2 regions of the Actinoallomurus acanthiterrae genome follow, and region 2 is predicted to be linked to the other one. Evidence: riboswitches for the same ligand, from Rfam matches in the RefSeq annotation. Region 2 holds a riboswitch; the other holds the start of a gene.
The links. Region 2 has a riboswitch for thiamine pyrophosphate ahead of tenA (thiaminase II). Riboswitches for the same ligand answer to the same signal wherever they lie in the genome.

Region 1: another riboswitch for thiamine pyrophosphate. It lies ahead of ACYVF7_RS58835 (purine-cytosine permease family protein); the one in region 2 lies ahead of tenA (thiaminase II).

Annotation. Positions count from the first base shown of each region.
Region 1 covers NZ_BAAHCO010000001.1:12,456,115-12,463,988, forward strand. Annotated here, with positions in the region: gene ACYVF7_RS58825 (ATP-binding protein) at 1-296, opposite strand, end outside; gene ACYVF7_RS58830 (sensor histidine kinase) at 468-2,333, opposite strand; gene ACYVF7_RS58835 (purine-cytosine permease family protein) at 2,651-3,979, opposite strand; TPP riboswitch at 3,970-4,085, opposite strand; gene ACYVF7_RS58840 (rhodanese-like domain-containing protein) at 4,111-4,449, opposite strand; gene ACYVF7_RS58845 (SSI family serine proteinase inhibitor) at 4,492-4,995, shown strand; gene ACYVF7_RS58850 (Fpg/Nei family DNA glycosylase) at 5,267-6,127, opposite strand; gene ACYVF7_RS58855 (CapA family protein) at 6,376-7,353, shown strand; gene ACYVF7_RS58860 (alpha/beta fold hydrolase) at 7,534-7,874, shown strand, end outside.
Region 2 covers NZ_BAAHCO010000001.1:7,771,105-7,778,978, reverse strand. Annotated here, with positions in the region: gene ACYVF7_RS36670 (hypothetical protein) at 1-1,537, opposite strand, end outside; gene ACYVF7_RS36665 (LamG domain-containing protein) at 1,989-3,752, shown strand; gene tenA (thiaminase II) at 3,767-4,447, opposite strand; TPP riboswitch at 4,501-4,599, opposite strand; gene ACYVF7_RS36655 (GNAT family N-acetyltransferase) at 4,701-5,147, opposite strand; gene ACYVF7_RS36650 (hypothetical protein) at 5,458-6,522, shown strand; gene ACYVF7_RS36645 (PhzF family phenazine biosynthesis protein) at 6,547-7,200, shown strand; gene ACYVF7_RS36640 (leucine-rich repeat domain-containing protein) at 7,254-7,874, shown strand, end outside.

The sequences.
Region 1 (7,874 bases), 4.7 Mb from region 2:
GACAGGGCGGCACGCGTCCGCCGCGGCTCGGTCATCGAGCCACCGTCACTGACGGCCAGTTGGATGAGGTCGCCGTCACGGCTCCAGGACACCCGGATGTCGCCGGACGGCAGGGGGCGTGCGTGACGTAGCGCATTGCTGATGAGCTCGCTGATGATGACGGCCGCGTCGTCCGCGACCTCCTCGTACACACCGGACGCGAGCAGGTCGGCGCACAGGCGCTTTCGCACGCCCGAGACGCTGGACGGCGCATGTGGCAGGAACACGACGCTCGACACCCTCACCTCCCCGGGCACTGGCTCCCGGATACTCCCCGTTACGTGGTCACCCCGGTTACAACCGAAATGCCCGCTTAAAAAACCTGGAAACCGCGCCACAGGAATCTGTTACCAACACCACGTGTAACTGTGACCTCCGCCACGCTGCGAAGATCAGCCCATTTGAGCGGTATGCACCAGTATGACCTGTCACACAGAGTCACCAAATCGGGGGAGGGTGAAGCGCATGGAGGTGCCTCCCAGCCCGTCCGCGCGCGGGTGCGCGGAGACGTCGCCCTGCTGCGCGCGGGCCAGCCGGCGCACGATGTACAGCCCCAGTCCGAGGCCCCCGAAACGGCGGCGGTCCCCCGCCTCGCCCTGCACGAAACGCTCGAAGACGCGCTCGCGATCGCCGGCGGCGATCCCGATCCCGTCGTCCTCCACCGTCACGACGATGGCGTCGCCGTCGACGTCCGCACGGACCGTGATGACGCCGCCTTCCGGTGAGTACTTCACCGCGTTCTCCAGCAGCTGGCCGACGATGATGTCCGTCGCCATGGAGTCACCGAGGGCCGACGGCAGGTCCTCGGCGATCTCCAGCTCGACCAGGTGACGCTCGGACACGCCGCGGAAGCCGTACGCCGCGCCGCGCAGCAGCCGCCCCAGGTCGAACGGCTCACTGGTGACGCTCAGCCCGTTCGGCACCGCGCGGGAGTACAGCAGGTTGTCGACGAGACGGCCGAGGGCGTCCGCGCGGTCGGCGATCGTCGCGACCGCGCGCCGCCGGTCGGCCTCCTCGAGCTTCTCCCACCGGTCGACCAGCGTCTTGGCGAACCCCTGCACGACCGTGATCGGCGTGCGCAGCTCGTGGCTGGTCATGGACAGGAAGAGGTCCTTGGCCGCTTCGAGGGACTTGGCCTCGGTGACGTCACGGAAGTCGACGACCACCTCGTCGTGGCCCTCGATCGCGGTGTGCAGGACGTTCAGCCAGGTGCCGGACTCCAGCTGGATCGTCGACTCGCCGCCCGGAGCGGGCAGCGCGAACGGCAGCGGCCGGCCGATGACGTCCTCGGAGGCCAGGCCGGTGATCGCGTGCGCCGCGGGATTCCACCGCTGGACGACGCCGTCGCGGTCGAGCACCGCGATGCCGTCCGCGCTGGCCTCGATCACCGCCCGCTCGTGCCTGCGCTGCCGGACCACCTCGGCGTAGTTCATGGCGTTGCCGAGGACGACGCCGGCGTGCCCGGCGAACAGCTCGAGGAGCTCCAGCTCGATGTGGCCCGCCTTGCGCCGGGAGAACAGGGCGTACAACGCGCCGTACGGGCTGCCCTGGATGTTCGAGATGCCCACGGCGATCGTGTGCAGGCCGTCGAGCTCGGACCAGATCAGGTCGCTGAGGCTGCGCGTGTCGGCCGTGGCCAGCATGACGGTACGGCCGGAGCGCAGCAGCTCGCCGACGAGGCTGGAGCGGAGGTCGGCGGTCGCCCCGCGCAGCCGCCGGGGCAGCCCGGTCATACTGACCAGCCGCAGGGTGTTGGTGGCCTGCTCGATGACGACGAAGCCGGCGGCGTCCGCGCCGGTGAGCTCGATGAGACCCGACGTGACCCGGTCGAGGACCGCCGGGAGCTCCAGCTCGGTGTTGAGGTCGGCCACCACGTCGTTGAGCCGCCGCACGAGACGGATGCGCTCGGCGGTCTGGTGCTGAACGGCCTCGTCCTCCCGCACCGGGCGGTAGAGACCGATCCAGCCGAGGAACTCACCGTCCTCGCCGCGCATGGCGCTGGCGACCGCCCGCGTGTCGATCAGCCGGCCGTCGCGGTGCAGCCGCCGGGTGAGGAACGAGATGTGGCCGCCCTCGCGGACGCGTTCGAGCACGGCGCGGTGCTCCGCGGTGTGCTCCTCGGGGACGACGCGCAGCGGCCGGCCCAGCACCTCTTCCGCGGTCCAGCCGAACATCCGCTCGGCCGCGGGGTTCCACAGCCGTACGGTCAGGTCGGCCCCCAACGCGATCATCGCGTCGGCGGAGGATGCCACCGCCGCCCGCATCATCGCGTCAGACGAGCTCACGCGGCCCATAGTGCCACCCGCGTCACGTCCCTATGCGAAGGTCAGCACCAATCCGCACTTGCGGCATCGTTTCTGGTTGGGCGCGGTCTGCACCCAGTCGTGATCACACTGCGCCATCGTGATCGCCTCCCGCCACTCCGTACCCCCATCATGACGGGCGCGACGACGCCGTGACGTGCGATTCAGCGTTCTTCCCCGACCGGCTCGCCCCGACCGGCTCACCCCGCGACCAACCGACCCCGACCGACCTCCCGGCCGACCCCGACCGACCTCACGGCCAACCCCGACCGACCTCACGGCCAACCCCGACCGATCTCCCGGCTGTTTCACCGGCGAATGAGACCGATCGCGCCGGTGACCGCCGCCGCGACGGCGAAGGACAGGAGCGAGGCGCTCATCCAGTCCGCCGGAGTGAAGTGCAGCGCGCTCTGCGCGTGCGTCCACATCCGCGACCACCACCCGACCTGACCGGGGTTGATGAGCTGGTACGTCGCGATGCCCGCCACCCACGCGACGACCATCCCCCAGCGGGCGGGCGCACGGTCGGAGACGTTCCAGCCGCGCCGTCCGGTGAAGCAGAAGAAGTCCACGGCCAGCACGCCGAGCATCGGCACGAACACCGACCCGATCAGCGTGAGGAAGCCCGAGTAGTTGTCCATGTTCAGGACGAGGGCGAGCAGCGTCGTGAGGGCGCCCAGGGTGACGGTGAGCAGCCGCCGGTCCACGCGGGGCACGAGGTTCTGGATCGAGACCGCGGTCGAGTAGACGTTCGCGAACGACTGGTCGACCTCGCGCAGGACGAACACCGCGAAGAACAGCGTGCCGAGGGCGACGTGCTGGAACGGCCCGAACACCTTGGACGAGTCGCCGGCGACCAGGGCGAGCGCCAGCAGGCCCAGGACGTACGCGACGACCTGCGTCAGCCCGTACGCCACGCTCGCGGCGCCGAACGACGCCCGCTCGGAGCGGGAGTGCCGCGTGTAGTCGGCCGCCATGGGCACCCAGGAGATGGAGACGGCCAGCGCGGCGTCCGCGCCGATCCAGAAGTGGCTCCACGACCCGTGGGTGAGGTTCGGCAGGGGCTGACGGACGAGTTGCACGTAGAAGTAGGCGAGGGCCAGGACGACCGCCGCGGTGACGTACCGGCGCAGGACCCGGACGGAGCCGAGCGGCCAGATGGTCAGCACGGTCGTGACCACGCCCGCGACGATGACGTACGCCCAGTGCGGGCCGCCGCCGACGAGTTCCTTCGCCGCGCCCGCGATCGTGACCAGCTCGAAGGTGCCCCAGCCGATCATCTGCAGGATGTTCATCACGGTGGGGACGTACGAGAGGCGCGTCCCGAACAGGCCGCGCAGCATCATCATCGCGGGGACGCCGGCGCGGGTGCCGGACACGGCCGCCAGCCCGAGCATGATCCCGCCGATCGCGGTGCCGACGACCATGGCGACGATCCCGCCGACGATGGGCAGCCGGGGGTTGCCTTGGGCGTCCGGGGCGAGCACCGAGTAGGCGCCGGAGAAGGCGAGGAGGCTCACGCCCAGGTTGGCCCAGAAGGCGCTCTGGTCCCAGAAGCTGAGGACCCTGGGGGCGGGCTGGTCGAGGGTGTACGGGGCCTCGTTGTCGAGTGGACGTTCGTCGACGGCAGTGCTCAAGGCACACTCCCTACGCCGGCATTACCCGGTCAGGTTCGAGCGGTCGGCGGCACTGCGTAGCCGCCCTCTCAGCCCGGTCGTCGCCCGAGCTCCCGCGAGGTCTGAACTTTTCCGCCGTTAATGTACCTCGGTCAGGCGACGTATGGCTCGCTGCCCGATTCACTGACCATCGGACGGCCCGCCGCGACCCAGGCGTGCATGCCGCCCGAGACGTTCGCGGTCTTCCAGCCGGCGTTGTTGAACGCCGCGACCACCGACGCCGACCGGGCCCCCGACCGGCAGATGACGAAGACGTCATCGCCGGTGGGCACCTCGGACGCGCGGGCGCCGAGCTGACTGAGGGGGATGTGGATCGCGCGAGGCGCGTGCCCGGCCTGCCATTCGTCCAGTTCGCGCACGTCCAGGAGGTATGCGTCGTCCGGAACCTTGGCGACCTCAACCGCGGGAACCTGGTCCCTGAAAGCATTCACAAGTTAACGGAACCACGAGCCGACGCCCGGCGTCGAATCGTCATGAGGCAATCTCTAACCAGACTGGGACCAGCGGCCGTCGCCATCCCCGGCATCGCCGCCGCCGCCCTGTTGCTGGGCGGTTGCGGCAGCGGGCAGGACAACGCGACGGTCAAACCGAGCGGACCGTCCACCACTGGATCATCGGCCACGCCGGGGCCGGGGCAGGCGGGAAAGACCCGGCTGACCATCACCGTGCGCGAGTCGCAGACGTCGCAGCCCAAGACGCACACGCTCACCTGCGACCCCGTCGGCGGCGACCTGCCCAAGGCCAAGGAGGCGTGCGCGGCCCTCGCCACGGCGGGTGTGGCGGGCAAGGACCCGTTCGCGCCGACGCCGAAGAACGTCATGTGCACCCAGATCTACGGCGGCCCGGAGACGGCGACCGTCACCGGCACGTGGAACGGCAAGAAGGTCGACTCGACCTTCAGCCGTAAGAACGGCTGCGAGATCAAGCGGTGGGGCACCCTGGGCCTGCTGTTCGGCCCGCACCCGCCGGTCCGCTGAGCACGGACCTCCGACGCTCCGGCAGGGCCGCGGCCGTCCGCTGACACGGTCGACGGCGGCCCGCCTGGAGGGCTGACTCCGCTTCCTTACGGCAGCGGCCTGCCAGGAGAAGTGACCCCGCTTACGGCAGCGGCCTGCCAGGACGGCGGCCGCCCGCCGAGCACGGTCCACGGGGATCGCGCCATAGTGCCTTTCGCCCCCGGATGCGCCGCTCGCGTCGCCGTCGGCAGCGCGGACCAGGGCGGCGTCCATACCCGGGTGGACGCGCGGCTCACTTGAGCAGTCGGGACATCCGGCGGTCCGCCAGGGGCTTGCCGCCCGTCTGGCAGGTCGGGCAGTACTGCAGGGCGGAGTCCGCGAACGACACCTCTCTGATCGTGTCGCCGCACACCGGGCACTTCTGACCTGCCCGGCCGTGCACCCGCAGGCCCTCCTTCTTCTCGCCCTTGAGGTCCTTGGCCGCCAGGCCGCGGGAGCGCTCGACGGCATCGCCGAGCGTGCGGACGATCGCGTCGTACAGCGTCGCGACGTCCTCGTCCGTGAAGCTCGCCGCCAGCTTGAACGGCGACATCCGCGCCACGTGCAGGACCTCGTCGGAGTAGGCGTTACCGATGCCGGCGATCACGCTCTGGTCGCGCAGCAGTCCCTTGATCTGGGTGCGCCGGCCGTCGAGGATGCCCTTCAGCGTGTCCATGGTGAAGCCGTCGGCGAGCGGATCGGGGCCGAGCGACCGCACGCCCGGGACCTCCGCGGCGTCGCGTACGACGTAGACCGCGAGCCTCTTCTGGGTGCCCGCCTCGGTCAGATCGAACCCGGATCCGTCGTCGAGGTGCACCCGGAGGGCCAGCGGGCCCTTGCCCGGCCGAAGCGGCGCCGACGGCAACGCGTCCTTCCAGCGCAGCCAGCCCGCCCGGGCCAGGTGGATGACCAGGTGCACGCCGTCGACGTCCAGGTCGATGAACTTGCCGTGGCGCGCGACCCCGGTGATGGTCAGGCCGTTCAGCGCGGTGATCGGCGGATCGTACGTCTTCAGCGATGAGATGGCGGCCACGTCGATCCGCGCGATCGCCCGCCCGACGGCGTGCTCGCGCAGGAAGGCGGCGAGGGACTCCACCTCCGGCAGCTCCGGCATGGTCCCAGGGTACGGCTCCGTCCACAGGCTGTGGACGATCGCCGCAAGGCAGCCCAGGAGGACGTCGCCGCAAGGCAGCCCGGGAGAACATCGCAGCCAGGCCGCGCGGGGGAACATCGCCGCCAGGCCGCCCAGGAGAACATCGCCGCCAGGCCGCCCGGGAGAGCCGTGCCTCGGTCGTCGGGCGGGACCTTCGGCCCTTGGCCCGGCGCGGCCCGCGCGGCGATCCTGATGGGGGGGAGTCCGGCGTGGCCATCACCGTCGCCCTGGGCGGCGACACGATGCTGGGACGCGGGGTCGCGGAGCGAATCGCCGTGTCCGGGCCGTACGGGCTGTTCGCCGACGAGGTGCGGCGGATGTTCCGCTCCGCCGACCTGTCGCTGATCAACCTCGAGTGCTGTCTGTCCGCGCGCGGCCACCCCTGGCCGGCTCCCGGCAAACCGTTCCACTTCCGCGCCCCGCCGCGAGCCGTCGACACGCTCGCCGACCTGGGGATCGACGGCGTGACGCTGGCCAACAACCACGCGCTGGACTACGGCCACGAGGCTCTGACGGACACGCTCGCGCACCTGACCCGCGCGGGCATCCGGGCCGTCGGCGCGGGACCCGACCTGCCACAGGCACGGGAACCCGCCCTCTTCGACCTCGGGGACTCGCGCGTGGCCGTCCTCGGCGTCACCGACCATCCGCCCGACTTCGCCGCCCGCGCCGACCGGCCCGGGGTCGCGTACGCCGACCTACGCCACGACGTCCCGGCCTGGCTCACCGACCGGATCCACGCGCTGTCCGCCGACGGGGTCCTCGTGCTCGTGCTGGCGCACTGGGGCCCGAACATGACCACCGAACCCCTCCGCCACATACGGGCGGCGGCGCGGGCGCTGGTCGACGCCGGGGCGACCCTGGTCGCCGGGCACTCCGCGCATGTCTTCCACGGCGTGTGCGGCCGTGTCCTGTACGACCTCGGCGACCTCATCGACGACTACGCCGTGGACCCGGTATTGCGGAACGATCTGGGTCTCATGTTCCACGTGAAACTAGAGGGGCGCCGGATCGCCCGGCTTACCGCCGTTCCGCTGACGCTCGAGTACGCCCGTACCCGTCTCGCCACCGGCGCCGACCACGCCTGGATCCACAAGCGGTTCGCCGCCGCCTGCGCCGCGTTCGGGACCACGGTCACCGAGGAGGACGGATGGCTCACCGTGGCAGGCCCCGTACTGGATGGATGACCGAGCGGGACGGCGGACGGCTCGGCGTGGCAGCCCCGGGCGGATGACCGAACCCCGTACCTGTCCGTGCTGTGAGCTCCGTCGATCCGGCCCCTCTCTTTGACGATGCCTTCACCATGACCCAAACTGGAGTTAGGGGCCACCGTAAAGAGCTGGGAGCGGCAACGGGCGGAGGTGGCCATGTCGTTCACGGAAATCACCAAGGTGCTGGGCAGGCACACCTGGTGGCCGAACGGATCTCCCGAGGGGCCGAACGTCGGGCAGCCGGATCTCCGGACGCCGACGATCACCGCCGATGACGGCGTCCGGCTGCACGTCGAGGTGCAGGAGGCCGCCGAGGCCAGGGTGACCGTCGTCTTCTGCCACGGGTTCCTGCTCAACTCCACCAGCTGGCACATCCAGCGGGACGCGCTGGGCGGCCGGGCCCGCGCCGTGCTCTGGGACCTCCGCGGGCACGGCCGATCCGGCTGGGGGGATCCACCGAACGCCACCATCGACCAACTGGGCCGCGATCTGTACTC
Region 2 (7,874 bases):
GCTTGCCGTCGGCGGACGTCATCATCACGCCGTACCGCTCCGACTTGCCACTGGCGTTACGACCGGCGACGAAACCGGACGGGGTGGCCGTGATGGCGACGCCCGGACCGGCCGTGCCCTTCGGGTGTGGCACGTCGACCGGCGTCCAGGACCGGCCACCGTCGGCGGACCGCCACACGGCGTCCTTGACGACCTGGCCCTTGCCGTCGGTCGTCCAGCCGTAGACGAGCGCGGTGTCGCCCACTGTGGCCACGTCGACCAGGGTCAGCGGCCCTCCGGACAGGGACATCCCGAGCTGGTCGTTGCCGAGCCGCTCCCAGTTCCGGCCGTCCGAAGACAGCCAGACGACGGGCACCGCGTCGCTGTAGTCGCCCTTCTGCGAGGTGTCGCCGATGGCGACGAACCCACTCGCCGTCTTCGCGACCCGGGCGATCCGATCGCGGCCGAACGCCGCACCCGCCACGTCGGGCTGCCGGACCCAGGCGCTCCCGTCCCGGCTGGTCCATACCGCCGTCCCGGTGTGCGAGCTTCCGAGAGCGACCCAGGCACCGCCCGAACCGGCGACCACCCGCGGGACGTCGCCGTACGCGGGCTCCGCTCCGTCGGCCGTCTTCAGGCCGCCGAGCCGGAACGTACGCCCGTCGTCGGTGGAGACGAGGAACTCCGCCCGATAGTCCGCCGTGTCGGCCTCTCCGCCGATGGCGACCACGACCGAGCCCGCCGACGCGACCCCGAGCAGTTCCTGGTCCCGCCCATCGGCCCTGGCCTGCGGATCGGGGGCGAACAGCCGAGCCGCCAGCTGGGCGGCCGGCATCTTCGGCGAGCTCTTCCCGTCACCGGTGAGAACGTAGACCCCGCCGGTGACCAGACCGGCCACCACGACGCCCGCGACGCCGATGAGGATCGGTCGCAGACGCACCCGGCTCCCCGCCCGGCGAGGCGTCTCCGTGCGCCACGGCTCGTCGAACCGGACCGTCGTGTTCTCACCCGAGGTCCACGGGTCGCGTCCGGGTACGGCGGGCGGCCGCGGGGTGGACCGCGGCACCGTCGCGGACGGCGGCAGGTCCAGGGCGGCCGGCCGGTCCCCTCCGCCCGCGTCGTACGCGGGGAAGCGCGGCGGCTCCTGCTCACCCGGGCCGTACGGGGGGTGAGGCTCGGTAGGGGAGGGGTCCACCGCAGGGTCCCAGACCGGCTGCGGCGGGATCCGCCACGGGTCGGCCTGCGGCTGCGGCGCCCATTCCTGGGTTTCCGGCGGCTCCTGCCACGTCGCGTCGCGCGGCGTCGGCCCCTCGGTCTCCTGCTGCGCGCCGTAGGGCGGTGGTGCTGGAGTGCTCTCCGGCGGCGGCTCGTACGGCGGCGAACCGGGCAGGCCCGGTGGCGCGGCGCCGTACGACGGCGGGGCGGGCATGGCCCAGGGCGGCAGTGGCGGCTGAGCCGGATCCGGCCCCCAGGTCGGAGGCGGGGGAGGAGAAGACCACTCGTCGTCGGCCGGAGTCTCTGTGTTCGGATCGTCGTCCGGCGTCTTCTGCCCGGCCACGCGTACCCTCCCCGTCCATCGCCGCGAGGGCGACCCCCAACCCGACCTCCACCCAGAGCGTCGTTGCGCAAATCTTATCGGGGCAAAGCGGTCATGTGGGGGCACTCGACGCCGACGTCCTCCGCCGGCATCCGGACGGGTTGTAGAGCGGGCGTCCTTCGGTCGAATCGGCTGTGCGATTCGTTTCCCAAGCCGTTGCTCTTCGTAGTCGGAAGAGGGCTTTATGTTCCGCTTCGGCAACTCTCGATGTGGCCACACTCGGTCGCGTACGGCCTTCTTGTGGAGTGGCTGCGCGGATAACGGCAGATCATCGGTTGTCCCAGTGAATAGCGAGAAGCCGAGTGTGATTTACGTAACATCGCGCCGGCTATTCGTGTGATCTTGCCGGTGTTAGGTTCCGTCCGGGTCTTTGCGTTTTATTTACATTCCATTTCAGGGGGTCTCGCGCGTGATGAAGATGGCAACGGGCGTGCTCGGAGTCGTCCTGGCAATGTCACTGCTGTCGGTCGCGAACGGCGTCACCGCCGACGCGGCGGTGACCGCGAGGCCGAGCGGCGTACACATGTCCGTGCCGGAGTCGGCACCCAGTGTCACGTCCGACCTGAAGGATCTCGACTCAGGAGAGAGCAACGACGCGATCGGGCGAACGGCGACGTTCACATTCGCCCCGAACGGCGCCACCGGCGTGACCAGGTACCAATACGCGTGGAACGACGAGACGGAGGCCGGAGCCGGAGGCGCGCCGTCCGTGACGGCCGACGCCGACGGCACGGCGAAGGTGACCCTTACCGTGCCCTTCACGCAGGACATCAGCTACCGCTTGTACGTATTCAGCTACGACCAGGCGAACAACCGTAGCCTCAACCCCGGAATCTTCGAATTCCGCCTCGCTTCACCCGCAGGCCCGGTGAGTCGGTGGAAACTCGACGAGGCACGTGGCACGGATCTGGTCGATTCTGCGGGCCACAACACCGCGACGTTGGTCGGCGGTACGCCGGGAGTCTCCGGCCGGGTCGATCAGGCGCTCCGTCTGAACGGCAACGGTGACCACGCGGCCACGGCGTCGTCCGCGGTGCACACGGACAAGAGCTTCACCGTATCCGTATGGGCACGACTGGCCGATGCCACCCACTATTCGACGGCGGTGAGCCAGGCGGGCAGTAGGGCCAGTGGGTTCCAGATCTATTACTCGCCGTCGTACAAGACCTGGGTGTTCAGCCGGCACTCGGCCGATGCCGACGGCGCGGTCGAGGTGCCTGTGGTCGCGGACGCGCCCGCCCGGCTGAACAGGTGGACGCACCTCGCAGGGGCTTACGACGCGCCGAGCCGACAGTTGACTTTCTACGTCGACGGCGCTCCGCAGTCCGGCCGGGCGTCGGTCACCTCGCCGTGGGACGCGACGGGGGCCTTGCAGATCGGGAGGGTCCTGGAGAAGAGCGCTTTCCGCAACCCCTTCCACGGCGATCTCGACGACGTCCGAATCTACGACCGTGTCGTGTTCGGAACCGAGCCCGACGGCATCGAGGGCTCGACCGGTGGCATCGCGGATCTGGCGAACCGGCCGGTCGTACGGGAGGGGTACTGGCCCGGCGACGGTGGTTCCGGAACCACCGTCACGGACTCCAGCGGACGCGCCCACGATGCCACGCTCAACTCTGCCGACGCCTGGACCGCCGACGGAAAGATCGGCGGTGCGCTCGACCTCGACGACGCGAAGAAGGAACACGCCGTGACGACCGGCCCGGTTCTTCGGACGGACAGCGGTTTCACGGTCGCGGCGTGGGTTCGGCTCGCCAAGACTCCCAGTGGGGATGCGACCGCGCTGGCGCAGAACGGTTCCCGCCGAAGCGCTTTCCGGCTCGGCTATCGGGTGGTCGACGGTACCGGCTACTGGTCGTTCGGAATCTCGGCGGCCGACACCGATGGCGCGACGTCCACCGACACGTACAGCGTGAATCCGGCCATGGTCGACGGGCAGTGGCATCACCTCGTGGGCGTCTACGACCCGGCGGCGAAAAAGATCCGTCTGTACGTGGACGGCGATCGTGCGGCGCAGACCTCCATCGCAGTGCCCTGGAACGCGGGCGGCCGATTCGACATCGGCGCGGCGAAGGCCAAAGGCGCCGCAACCGACTTCTGGCCAGGTGGGATCGATGACGTTCAGGCGTTCACAGGCGTCCTCACGGACGACGAGATCAACGCGATGGGTTCCTGAACGGGGAGCGCGAATCAGGTGAGCCACTGTGAGGTGGGCCAGGTTTCGCGGCGCCAGGCGCTGTCCCAGAACATCCACTCGTACTCGGTAGCGCGGAAGAAGGCGCGGGTCATGCTCTCTCGTGTGGCCGCGTCGGTCGTCGCCGCCAGGCGGTCGGTGATGTCCTTGGCGCGTTCGGTCGATTCGGCGAAGGCCGGGTCGGAGTAGGTCGCGATCCAGGCGCGGTAGGGGTGGTCCTCGACGCCCGCCGTGTTCTCGAGCAGGGCCTTGCCGACGTCCTGATACACCCAGAAGCACGGCAGCACGGCCGCCGCGAGCACCGGATACGGGTCGGCGAGGGCCGTCGCCTGGAGGAACGACGAATAGCCGAGGCAAGTGGGGGAGGTGTCGATGCCCGCCAGGTCGTCGGCGGTCAGTCCGAACTCCTCGATGTAGCCGGCGTGCAGCGTACGCTCCGCCGCCAGCGCTGCGTGCGCGCTCTCGGCGAAGAAGACGGCGTCCTCGGTGTCGGTGGCCCGGGCGGACGCGACCGCGAGCGCCCGGGAGAACGCCTCTAGGTAGCGGGCGTCCTGCACGATGTAGAACGCGAACCGTTCACGGTCGAGCGTGCCGGCGCTGAGGGCGGTGTTGAACGGGTGCTCGTGGATCGCGCGGATCAGGCGGGCCGAGCGCTTCCACACGTCGTCGCAGAACATCGGGTCCTCTCAGCGGTCACCGGACGGCGCGACGAGGACGTTCGAGCAACACCAGGAGTCACCGGTGACGTCCCTTCGCTAGTCCGAACTAGATCAGGTTCGACGGGTGTGATCTCAGCCCGGATACGCCCCGGGCACCCCGCGTCACCGCCGACCGTAACAACAACCGGCCGGTCATGACCACCCGCCGCCACCGCCCTGCGGGTCGGTGGCGCTCACGTACGGACGGTCGGCGCCCGTTGAGCGCGCGCACCTAGCGTGGGAGGTCGATCCGGTACTGGATGAAGCCACGGTTCTCGGCCACCTGGTCGTACAGGCGCCGCGCCGTCGCGTTCGACTCGTGGGTGTGCCAGTACACCCGGGCGCAGTCGTGGGTCTTGGCCCAGTCGGTCACGGCCGCGATCAGGGCGCGTCCCACGCCCATGCCCCGGGCCTCCGGCGCGGTGAACAGGTCCTGCAGGTAGCAGACGTCGGCGTTGGGAATCGACGTGCTGGCGTGAGCGAGGAAGTGCACGATGCCGACGAGCCGGCCGTCCAGCGTCGCGCCGAGGGCGTGCATGCGCGTGTCCGCCAGGAACTCGCGCCACGCCTGCTCGTACATCTCGGCGGGTTCCACGCGCTCGTAGAAGTCGATGTATCCGCGGAACAGGTCTTCCCAGGCGGCCCTGTCGGACGGAACGAGTTTGCGGATGGTGATCATCGGTCTCCTGCCGGGTCGAGCAAGCCGAACGTCGACGGACGCTCCCTACGTACGGCCTGGTCGGCGAGGACAGGCCCACATGCCCGAGCGTAGGGAGCTGCGATCCTCCGGGACACGGCCACTTCACGGCAGCAGCGAAGGACCAGTGACGGCCCGGCGTCGGACCTGGGGCTGTCCGTACGTGCGGATCGGGGGCTGGCGGCAGTGTCTCGGGTGCCGGTGCGCCCGTAGCGTGAACCGTCGAGGAGAGATCGGGAGGCGCCGCGTCCACGCTTCCGATCACCGGGCCATGCGGAGGGAACAGACCGGAGTGTCGATTCACCGATTCGGGCTCGTCCGGGCGGCGAACGCGGCGTCGTATCTGCGGGGGTTCGTCCTCTCCGGGATCGCCACCGTGCTCGTCACCCGCGCCTGTCTGGCGCAGGCCGGCTATCCCAAGGTCGGCAGCGGGAACCTGCACATCGCCCACGCCCTGTGGGGCGGCCTGCTGATGGCGGCGGGCGTGGTCATCGCCGTGGCCTTCCTCGGCCGGTCGGCGCGGATGTGGGCCACGGTGGTGGGCGGCGTGGGCTTCGGCCTGTTCATCGACGAGATCGGCAAGCTGGTCAACAAGACCGGCTACTTCTACCGCCCGGCCGCCGGGCTCATCTACCTCACCTTCGCCGCGCTCGTCATCCTCACGCAGTGGGTCGGCGGACGGACATCGCTCACCCCGCGCGAGCGTACGGCCAACGCCGCCTCCGCTGCCCTGGCCGGGATCACCTCGGGACTGACGCCGCAGGAACGCCGCGCGGCGGTGCGTTTGATCGAGGAGGTGGACGATGAGGCTCGGGCCGCGCTGTCAGACCTCCTCGCGGTGGCGCCCGACCGGCGGCCTGCCGCCCCGCGCCCGGTACGTACGGCGGTCGCCCGCGCCCGTTCCGTCGTCGGGCGGCTGGTCACTCACCGCGTCGTTCTCCGCGTCGCCGTCGGCTACCTCGTCGCACAGGGGGCCCTGACCCTCACCGGAGTGATCGCCGACGACTTCATTGTGACGAGCGCCGGAGAACGGGAGACAGGCGCGGTCGCGGCCGTTGCCTGTTGCGCGGTCGTGTCGACCGCTCTGGGCGCGTACGGCCTGGGGCGGCTGCGCCGCGGTCGCGTGACGGCCTTCCGGGTGTTCAACGCCACCGTGCTGCTCGACATCCTCGCCGGGCAGTTCTTCAAGTTCACGATCAACCAGTTCGCGGCGCTGTCCGACCTGGCCATCGACCTGCTCGTCGCCTGGGTCATCACGACGGAACTCCGCCGCCTCAGGTCCGGCGCTCCTGCCCCGGGATCGTCGCTGACGGGCCGGCCATCGGGTGTCGGTGTCCAGAGGCCGACGGAGTCCTGAGGGGCTGTGTGGTTCACTGCGCGGGTGATCGAGTACGACGTACTGCGTGTGTTCTGCGGGCCTGACGGCCGGCACGGCAACGAGCTCGGGGTCGTCCGCGACGGGGCCGGCGTCCCCTCGGAGGCCGAGCGTCAGGCCTTCGCGCGAGAGCTGGGGTTCAGCGAGACGGTGTTCGTCGACGACCCCGAGCGCGGCGTCATCGACATCTACACGCCGACGCTGCGGATGCCGTTCGCGGGGCATCCGTGCGTCGGCACCGCCTGGCTGCTCGGCGTACCCGCGCTGATCACCCCGGCCGGACGGGTCCGGGCCCGCCGGGACGGTGCGTGGGCCTGGATCGAGGCGCCGGCGGAGTGGGTGCCGCCGCGCACGCTGCGGCGGTACGGTTCGGCCGCCGAGGTCGACGCGCTGCCGGTGCCGCCGCAGGGGGAGTGGATCTACGCATGGGCGTGGCAGGACGAGGCGGCCGGGCGGGTGCGGGCGCGGGCCTTTCCCGGACGTGATGACGGCATCACCGAGGACGAGGCGACGGGTGCGGCGGCGCTGCTGCTGACGGCCCGCCTCGGCCGGGCCCTCACCGTCACCCAGGGGCGTGGCTCGCAGATCTCGACCGTTCCGAAGCCAGACGGACTGATCGAGGTCGGCGGCCGCGTCCGCCCCGCCGAACCGGTCCGTTGAGTCCGGGACATCCGCTCCAGGACGATCACCTGCGGTACGAGGACGGAATTCCCGTGGCGCTGGTGACGGCGGGAGCGGGCCTGGCCGCGTTCCCGTCGTCGATCGGCGGGCTCACCGCCCTGCGCCGCATCGACCTCGACGGGAACGCCCTGACGAGCCTTCCGGCGGACCTCGCGCGGTTCCCGCGGCTGGAGACCCTGCTGCTCTACAAGAACCGTCTCGCCGCGCTTCCGCCCGAGCTCGGCGATGTGACGTCGCTGCGGCACCTGAGCGTCGGAGGCAACCTGCTGTCCTCGGTTCCCGAGACACTGTGGCGCCTCACCGGGCTGCGTTCGCTCAACCTGGCCGAGAACGCCATCGCCGAGATCCCCGAGGCCATCGGCCGGCTCACCGCGCTGCGGATGCTCGACCTCGCGCACAACCGGCTCCGCCGGATCCCAGAGAGCATCGGCGACCTGACCGGGCTCACCGACTACCTCTACCTCGGCGACAACGAGCTCACGTCCGTGCCCGCCTCGCTGGGGCGGCTCGACCGACTCGGCTACCTCAGCCTCGCCGGGAACCGTCTCACCGCGCTTCCGGACGCGATCGGCCGGATGGCCGCGCTGCACGAGCTGCGTCTCCAGGACAACCGGCTGACCGGATTGCCGGGCTCGATCGGACGGCTCGTACGG